DNA from 4 places in the Desulfocurvus vexinensis DSM 17965 genome. Region 2 is predicted to be linked to each of the others. Evidence: predicted binding sites of a transcription regulator. Region 2 holds the regulator's gene; each other region holds the start of a gene.
What was found. The regulator sigma-54, encoded in region 2, starts transcription at its own class of promoters, with help from an activator protein. The targets are predictions, from matches to a motif close to CTGGCACGGNNNNTGCTT.

Region 1: a site for sigma-54 is predicted at 1,002-1,019, ahead of nifJ (pyruvate:ferredoxin (flavodoxin) oxidoreductase). Genes of this name have one in related genera too.
Region 3: a site for sigma-54 is predicted at 905-922, ahead of G495_RS0103145 (LeuA family protein). Genes of this name have one in related genera too.
Region 4: a site for sigma-54 is predicted at 1,085-1,102, ahead of ispD (2-C-methyl-D-erythritol 4-phosphate cytidylyltransferase). Genes of this name have one in related genera too.

What each region holds. Positions count from the first base shown of each region.
Region 1 is NZ_JAEX01000011.1:85,116-87,311, reverse strand. It holds gene nifJ (pyruvate:ferredoxin (flavodoxin) oxidoreductase) at 1-914, opposite strand, end outside; gene G495_RS0109410 (sigma-54-dependent transcriptional regulator) at 1,406-2,196, opposite strand, start outside.
Region 2 is NZ_JAEX01000005.1:221,512-223,707, reverse strand. It holds gene hpf (ribosome hibernation-promoting factor, HPF/YfiA family) at 1-53, opposite strand, end outside; gene rpoN (RNA polymerase factor sigma-54) at 162-1,616, opposite strand; gene lptB (LPS export ABC transporter ATP-binding protein) at 1,820-2,196, opposite strand, start outside.
Region 3 is NZ_JAEX01000002.1:46,067-48,262, reverse strand. It holds gene nifH (nitrogenase iron protein) at 1-626, opposite strand, end outside; gene G495_RS0103145 (LeuA family protein) at 969-2,075, shown strand; TPP riboswitch at 2,111-2,196, shown strand, end outside.
Region 4 is NZ_JAEX01000002.1:470,906-473,101, forward strand. It holds gene ispD (2-C-methyl-D-erythritol 4-phosphate cytidylyltransferase) at 1-911, opposite strand, end outside; RNA gene rnpB (RNase P RNA component class A) at 986-1,343, opposite strand; gene G495_RS17760 (C4-type zinc ribbon domain-containing protein) at 1,401-2,196, opposite strand, start outside.

The DNA of each region.
Region 1 (2,196 bases), on a different contig from region 2:
AACAGGCGGACCTTGAGCAGGCCCACGCGCTGGCCCTTGGCGTTCAGGTAGTTGACCACCTCTTCCAGGGTCTCGCAGCCCGAGCCCATGGCGATGACCACGCGCTCGGCCTCGGGATGGCCCACGTAGTCGAACAGGCGGTACTTGCGCCCGGTGATGGAGGCCACCTTCTTCATGTTGGCGGCGACGATGCCCGGCAGCTCGTTGTAGTAGGAGTTGGCGGCTTCGCGGCCCTGGAAGTAGATGTCGGGGTTCTGGGCGGTGCCGCGGATCTCGGGGTGCTCGGGGTTCACGCCCCGGGCGCGGAAGTCCTCGATGGCCTGCCAGTTGACGATCTTTTTGATGTCCTCGTAGTCGATGACCTCGATCTTCTGGATCTCGTGGGAGGTGCGGAAGCCGTCGAAGAAATGCAGGAAGGGCACGCTGGAGTCGATGGCCGACAGGTGGGCCACCAGGGCCATGTCCATGGCCTCCTGCACCGAGCCCGAGGCCAGCATGGCGAAGCCGGTCTGGCGGCAGGCCATGACGTCCTGGTGGTCGCCGAAGATGGACAGGGCGTGGGCGGCCACGGCGCGGGCGGTGACGTGGAACACGCCGGGCAGCAGCTCGCCGGAGATCTTGTACATGTTGGGAATCATCAGGAGCAGGCCCTGGGAGGCGGTGAACGTGCTGGTCAGCGCGCCACCGGCGAGCATGCCGTGCACCGCGCCCGCCGCGCCCGCCTCGGACTGCATCTGCTTCACGTCGCAGGTCTGCCCGAACAGATTCAGGCGGCCCTGGGCGGCCCAGTCGTCGGCCAGCTCGCCCATGGGCGTGGACGGAGTGATGGGGTAGATGGCGGCGCAGTCGGACAGCGCATAGGCGATATGCGCGGCCGCGGTGTTGCCGTCCATCGTCTTCATGTTTTTCGACATAGGTACCTCTCCTTTATGATTGGAAACACAGAGGACGTCAGGTGCGTGTCTGCCCCGGCCCGCGCGGGCCCGGCTCGTGGCGCCCGCAAACAAGAACCGTGCCAGCCTTCGGCGAGCGTGTGGTAGTACGAACGGGGACTGTTTGTCCACTCAAACAACGCTCGCCGCCCCCGCCCAGGGACCCCGTCGTCCGAAAAAACGGACACCTCGGGCCCATATCCATCTTCTGACCGAGAACAAGGAGCATATCAAGTCAATAATCGGTGAATGGCGGCTTTGGCTCGGCGACCGTCGCGGCCCCTGCGGTACGCGCCCGGGGCGGGGCGCCTCGGCGCCTGTGGCGCTCCCCGCCAAAGAAGCCCTTGGCCCGCGCGGGCCCGGAGCGGCCAGGTTCTGTCCGTCTCCGGCCAGGGCCGTGGTCCGTCCACCCACCCGGGCGCGGACGGGGCGCTCCCGGGCGGCTGCCCCCGCCCCGGCACGGGCGGGGCGCCCTACTCCGGGGCCTGGCCGATGCCGTTCTTCTTGAGCAGGGCGTAGAAATGCGAACGCGACAGGCCCGAGTCGCGCAGGATGGCCTTGATGTTCGTGCCGTGCATGGCCAGCAGGTATTCCAGGTAGCGCCGCTCCATCTCGTTCTTGAACTCCTTGAGCGCGGGCGTGCGGCGGGCGAAGAAGGCGTCCATGGCCCCGGCGACGGCGTCGCAGGCGCCCTGGGGCCCGGCCTGCGGGGCCTCGGGCGCCGGGGCGGCCTGGGGGTCCCCGGAAACCGACGCGGCCTGCGGGGCCGGGGCGGGCCCGGCGGCCCCGGGCCGGGGCTCCGGCTGGCGCTCCGCAGGGCGGCCCAGGGAGGCCTTGGTGACCTGGATGCGGATCTCCTGGGGCAGGTGCATGGCGTACAGGGTGCGCTCCTCCCCGGCGGCCACGCAGGCGCGCTCCAGCACGTTGAACAGCTCGCGCACGTTGCCCGGCCAGCGGTAGGCCGCCAGGACCTCGAAAAAGTCCGACCCGAAGCCCTTGAGGGGCATGCCGTACTGCTCGCACAGGCGGCTGACGTGGAACATGGCCAGGGGCTTGAGGTCGGCCTTGCGCGTGCGCAGCGGCGGCAGGTGGACGCTGATGGTCTTGAGCCGGAAGAGCAGGTCCTCGCGGAAGGTCCCGGCCTGGACCATGGCCTCGAGGTTGCGGTTGGTGGCGGCCACGATGCGGAAATCGCTCTCCACCTCGCGCGTTTCGCCCACGGGGCGGAAGCGCTTTTCCTGGAGCACGCGCAGGAAGGATTTCT
Region 2 (2,196 bases):
TTCCTGAGGTGGTCGGAGGGTTCGAAGTTCTTGAAGTTGAAATTGATCTGCATGGGCTGTCCTCCTGTCTTGGGTGACACAACGGCACTGGTCGGGCGGGTTTCCGCCAATTCCAGTGTAGAGCGAAACCGGGCCGAAATAAAGGGCTAGTCGGCGCGGGATCAAAAAACCTGCTTGCGCTTGGAGGAGGAGCGGACGCCCAGGGCCGTGCGGTATTTGGCCACCGTGCGCCGGGCGATGTTGACCTTGAGGGTGTCCTTCAGGTGGTCGGCGATCTTTTCGTCGGACAGGGGGTGGCGCGGGTCCTCGCCACTGATGAGCTGCTTGATGAGCGCCTTGACCGACTCCGAGCCCACCTGGGAGCCGTCGTCCATTTCCAGGGCGCTGTTGAAGAAGAACTTCAGCTCGAACACGCCGTGGGGCGTGGCCACATACTTGCTGGTGGTGATGCGGCTGATGGTGGACTCGTGCATCTCGATGTCGTCGGCGATGTCCTTGAGAATCAGCGGCTTGAGGGCCGTGACCCCGCGGCGGAAGAAGCCGTCCTGGAAGCGCACGATGCTCTCCACCACCTTGTAGAGCGTGCGCTGGCGCTGGAACAGGCTCTTCATCAGCCACACCGCCGAGCGCATCTTCTCCTGCACGTACTCCTTGTCCTTGGAGTTCTTGGCCAACAGCCCGTCCATGTAGAAGGAATTGAGCTGGAGCCGGGGCAGGCCCTCCTCGTTGAGCACGATGACGAAATCGCCGTCGTACTCGTAGACGTACACGTCGGGGCTGACGTACTGCGGCTCCCCGCCGCCGTAGCTGGAGCCGGGCATGGGGTCCAGGGTCTGGAGCAGGTCGAGGTATTCCTTGAGCTGGTCCATGGTCAGGCGGAACTTGCGGGCCACGGGCTTGAAGCGGCCCTTCTCCAGGTCTTCCAGGTGTTCGCTGACCAGCTCGATGAGAATGGGGTCGTCGTAGCCCAGGACTTCGATCTGCACCAGCAGGCATTCGCGCGGGTCGCGCGCGGCAACGCCCACCGGGTCCAGCCGCTGGATGCGCCGCACCACGGCCTCCACCTGGGCCGTGCTGGCCCCGGCCATGGCGGCGATCTCCTCGCTGCTGGCCTGCAGGTAGCCGTGCGAGTCCAGGTTGCCGATGACCACCTCGCTGATGGCCACGTCCCGGGGGCTGAAATCCGACAGGCGGATCTGCCACTCCAGGTGGCTTTCCAGCGAGGGCTTCACCGACAGGCGGGCGTCGTAGGCCATGCCCTCCTCGGGCACCTCGGACTCGCGCATCAGCGCCTGGCGCGACGAGCTGGAAAACTCGCCCAGGTAGTTCTCCCAGTCCGCATCGCGCGCAATATCGCGCTCCACGGCCTCGTCGCCCTGGGCCGGGCGCTCGGGCTCGGCGGCGGCCTCGAAGGCGTCCTTGCCGTCGCGCTCGGCGGTGTCCTCGAAGGCTTCCTCGGCCTTTTCATCCAGCAGGGGATTTTCGAGCAGCTCCTGCTGGACCACGTCCAGCAGTTCGAGGCGGGAAAGCTGAAGCAGCTTGATGGCCTGCTGCAGCTGGGGCGTCATCACCAGCTGCTGCGAAAGCTTCATCTGCTGTCTGAGTTCAAGTCCCATCGTTGCCCGTCGTGTTCAGGTGCTGGATGTGCCGGGCCCCGGGGCGCCCGCAGGGGCGCCTTATCCGCCGGAGCGGCCAAAAGCCCCCGTCCGGCGGGGCCTGCCTTGCGCGACACGGCCAGACCATGCCACAGACGCACAGGCCTTGCAACTCAAATGGCAAGGATTTTGTATAGGCAAGGAAGCGCAGGAACTGCGCAAGATTAGAGGCTGAAGGCCTCGCCCAGGTAGACCTGGCGGGCCTGGGGGTTCTCGCAAATCTCCACGGGCGTGCCCGAAAGGATGACCCGGCCCTCGTAGACCAGATAGGCCCGGTCGCAGATGCGCAGTGTTTCCCGCACGTTATGGTCGGAAATGAGCACCCCGATGCCGCGGTCCCGCAGCCCGCGCACGATGCCCTGGATATCGTCCACGGCGATGGGGTCGATGCCCGCGAAGGGCTCGTCGAGCAGCATGAACTTGGGGTCGAGGATCAGCGCCCGGGCGATCTCCAGACGGCGGCGCTCGCCGCCGGACAGGTGCATGGCCTTTTGCGCGGACAGTTTGGCGATGCCCAGCTCGTGCAGCAGGGCGTCGGCCT
Region 3 (2,196 bases), on a different contig from region 2:
AAGTAGATCATCTGGGTGCCGAGCTTCTTGGCCAGCTCCTGGATCATCTCCTTTTCGTTGTCCACGTTGCGCGAGTTGCAGATCAGCCCGCCCAGGCGCACGCTGCCCGACTGGGCGTACTTCATGATGCCCTTGCAGATGTTGTTGGCCGCGTACATGGCCATCATCTCGCCGGAGCACACGATGTAGATCTCCTCGGCCTTGCCGTCGCGGATGGGCATGGCGAAGCCGCCGCAGACCACGTCGCCCAGCACGTCGTAGAACGCGTAGTCCAGGCCCTCGGACTCCTCGTAGGCGCCCAGGTTCTCCAGCATGTTGATGGAGGTGATGATGCCGCGCCCGGCGCAGCCCACGCCCGGCTCGGGGCCGCCGGACTCCACGCACCAGGTGCCGCCGAATCCCGGCTTGCGGATATCGGAGAGGTCCACGTCCTCGCCTTCCTCGCGCAGGGTGTCCAGGACGGACTTCTGGGCCAGGCCGCCCAGCAGCAGGCGGGTGGAGTCCGCCTTGGGGTCGCAACCCACGACCATGACCTTGCGGCCCATTTCGGCCAGCCCGGCCACCGTGTTCTGCGTGGTGGTGGACTTGCCGATGCCGCCCTTTCCGTAAATGGCTACCTTTCGCATTGCTTGCCTCCCAGGTTGAAAGTGCTCGGGGATGTGTCGGTGTCTTGCCCGGGCTAGGGCAAAGGCCGTGCCAGAGCCGCAACACAGTATTAACAATCTGTTTTTATTAACTCTTAATGTTTCAATGCCGACCACAGACCCCAAAAGGCTACAAAAGCAGCGCCCCCGGCCCTACAAAAGCGTAGGAGTCTACCTTTTTGTCGCCTCACAGCCCCGGCAGAGCAGGGGCCCATGCCAGTAACACACTGTAAAAACTAGGAACAGCGCGCAGGCCCGCGCTGGCACCATCCCTGCAATGCCCCCTGACAGCCGCAAATGACATTTCCGCAAAAGGAGCCGCACATGCTGATCGACACCACCCTGCGCGAGGGCGCCCAGACCTACGGTGTCTACTTCGACACCGCCGCCAAGCGGGAGATCATGAAACTGCTGGCCCGGGCCGGGGTCGAGGAGATCGAGGCCGGGTGGGCCGGGCAGGAGGGGCTGGGCGAGCTGTTGGCCTGGGCGCGCGGGCTGGTGGCGCCCACGCAGCTCGCGGTCTGGTCGCGGCTCAAGGCCGCCGACGTGGAGCTGGCCGCCGCCGCCGGGGCCACGCGGCTGAACATCGGGGTGCCCGTATCCGACGCGCACCTGGGCGCGCGCCTGGGCACCTCGCGCGAGGCGCTTTTGCGCTGCATGCGCAACGTCATCCCCCTGGCCCGCAACCGGGGCATGGCCCACGTGTCCGTCGGCCTGGAAGACGCCTCGCGCGCCGACGAGGATTTCGTGCTGGAGGTCGCGCGCCACTGCGCGCGCCTGGGCGTGGACCGCGTGCGCCTGGCCGACAGCGTGGGCGTGCTCGATCCCATGGGCTCCGCCCGGCTGGTGGGGCTGGTGCGCCAGGTCTTTCCCGGCGCCGTGGGCGTGCATTGCCACGACGACTTCGGCATGGCCACGGCCAACGCCCTGAGCGCCCTGGGCGCGGGGGCGCAGTGGGCCGACGTGAGCGTGCTGGGCCTTGGCGAGCGCACGGGCGTGGCCCGCCTGGAGGAGGTGGCCTCGTTCCTGACCCTGCGCCGGGGCACGGCAGCCTACGACCTGCGCGCCGTGCGCGAGGCCTGCCTGCTGGTCAGCGCCGTGGCCGACGTGCCCATCCCGCGCGACAAGCCCATCTGCGGGCGCGACATCTTCGCCTGCGAAAGCGGGCTGCACGCCCACGGCATGCTGCGCGACCCGGCCCTGTTCGAGCCCTTCCCCCCCGGGGCCGTGGGCGCCCCCGAGGGCGCGCGCCAGGTGCGCCTGGGCGCCAAGAGCGGGCGCGCCGCCGTGGCCGCCGCCATGGACCGCATGGGCCGGGGCGCCGCCCCGGAGCCCGCCGTGGGCGAGGCCGTCCGGCGCGTGCGCAGCACCGCCACGGCCCTGGGCCGCCCGCTGACGGACCCCGAACTGGCCGCCGCCATCGGCGCATAGCCCGCTTTACATCGCCCCGCGAAGGGCATACCTTCACCTCGCGCTAGGGGAGCCCCGCAGGGGCTGAGAGGGGACGCCCGTCCCGACCCTCCGAACCTGATGCAGATCATTCTGCCGTAGG
Region 4 (2,196 bases), on a different contig from region 2:
TCGTAGCGCGGGTCGGTGTCCGGGAAATGTTCGCCGATGTCGCCCCGGCCCAGGCAGCCCAGCAGGGCGTCGGCCAGGGCGTGCAGCAGCACGTCGCCGTCGGAGTGGGCGACGACCTCCGGCCCGCCCTGGATGGGCACCGTGCCCAGGACCATGGGCCGCCCGGGGCCGTACTTGTGGACATCGTAGCCCCAGCCGGTGACGGGCACGCGGGGCGCGGGGTGCGGGGCGAGCATGCGCAGGTCCTCCGGGGTGGTGATCTTCACGTTGGCCTCCTCGCCGGGCACCACGGCCACCTCCAGGCCCAGGGCCTCGACCATGGACGCGTCGTCGGTCACGTCCTGCCCGTGGCGGGCGCAGTGCTCGTGGGCGGCCAGCAGGTCGGCCAGGACGAAGGCCTGGGGCGTCTGCACCGCCGCCAGCTCCGCCCGGGGCAGGGTGGCGGCCACGCGGCCCCCGGCCACGCGCTTGACCGTATCCTTCACGGGCACGGCGGGAATGGCCGCGCGGGCGCCCGCGTCCAGGGCCGCCAGCAGCGCCGTGACCAGGGCGGCGGAGGCGAAGGGCCGCGCCGCGTCGTGGACCAGCACCCGCATGCAGCCCGGGGGCAGCGCGGCCAGGGCGGCGGCCACCGAATCCTGGCGGCGCGCCCCGCCCGGGGCGAAGCGCAGGGGCAGGCCGGGGTCCTCGGCGGCGGCCAGGGCCTCGGCCTCGGCCCGGGCCCGCTCGAAATCGGCGGCGGGGAAGGCCAGCACCAGCCCCTGGACCCCGGCCACGCGGGCCAGGGTGCGCACGCTGGCCCAGTACAGCGGCGCCCCGCGCCAGGGCAGGAACTGCTTGCCCGTGCCGAGCCCGGCGGCGGCCATCCGCGTGCCGCTGCCAGCGGCCAGAACCACGGCCCATGTGCTCATCGCACCTCCCGGATGCGCTGCGGGCGCGCCGGGGGGATGCCCCCGGGCGCGCCCGGCTGTGTAGTCGTCGAAGAAATGGGAGCCGGACTGTAAGCCGGGTTCTGTTCCCCTTTCGGGGTGGCCATCATTCCTCTAGGACGACGGTTGCCCGCCGCCTCAAGCAGCCTACCCGAAGGCATCGGCCGGGCCAGCCTCGATCGCCTTCCTATTTGGCCTTGCTCCGGACGGGGTTTGCCGAGCCGGCCAGGTCACCCTGGCCGCTGGTGGGCTCTTACCCCACCGTTTCACCCTTACCCTCCGAGGAGGGCGGTTTGCTTTCTGTGGCACTTTCCGGGGATTTCGCCCCCTGGACGTTATCCAGCGTCCTGCCCTGCGGAGCCCGGACTTTCCTCTCCGGCCCTTGCGGGCCGCGGCGATGGCCCGTCCGGCTCCCAAATATCCAGCTAAGTCCGCCCGGCTCCGCAGTCCAGGGCCGGGCGGAAGCGCGGGTCAGCGGTCATCGCTGTCCGCGTCGTGGTCGTCGGGGCCGTCGTGGTCGTCGGAGTAGCGGGGCTCCTCGTCGTACCCGGCGTCGTCGGGCCCGGCCTCGTCCTCGTCATCGACCATGGGCACGATGGTGCGCGCGGCGGCGGCGGCCAGGTTGGAGTCGCAGGCCTGGAAGTGCTCGCACCAGTAGATCAGGCGCTGGCAGTTGGGGCACGACAGGATGGTTTCGCCCTTTTGCAGGTCGTTGAAGGCCTGGGGCGGAATCTGGATGAAGCAGCCCGAGCACACGCCCGCCGTCACCGGCACGATGACCGGGTTGGAGATGCGCTCGCGGATGAACTCGTAGCGCTTGAGCACCGGGCCGGGCACGACCACGCAGGCATCCTCGCGCTCCTTTTGCAGCTCGGCCAGGCGCTTGCGGGCCGAGGCCGAGCGCTTCTTCAGGTTGCCCTGGTACTCGTCCAGGCGGGCCGTCAGCTCGGCGTGCTCCTTTTGCAGCTCGTCGAGCAGGGTGGTCTGGCGCTCCAGCTCTTCGGCCAGGGCGACCTTCTCTTCCTCGCGGTTGCGCGTGGCCTTCTCCATGTTGTCCATCTCGCGCATCATGGCGTGGTATTCGCGGGTGTTGCCAGCCATCATGAGCTTATTCTTGCTCTTCTTGATGCGCGAGGTGTTGTCGTCGATCTCCAGGTCCAGCCGCTTGCGCTGGGTCTGGAGGATGTCGAGCTTGTCTTCGAGCACGGCCTTGCGCTCGAGGAATTCGGCGTTCTTGGCCTCCAGTTCGGCCAGCTCGCGGGGCATG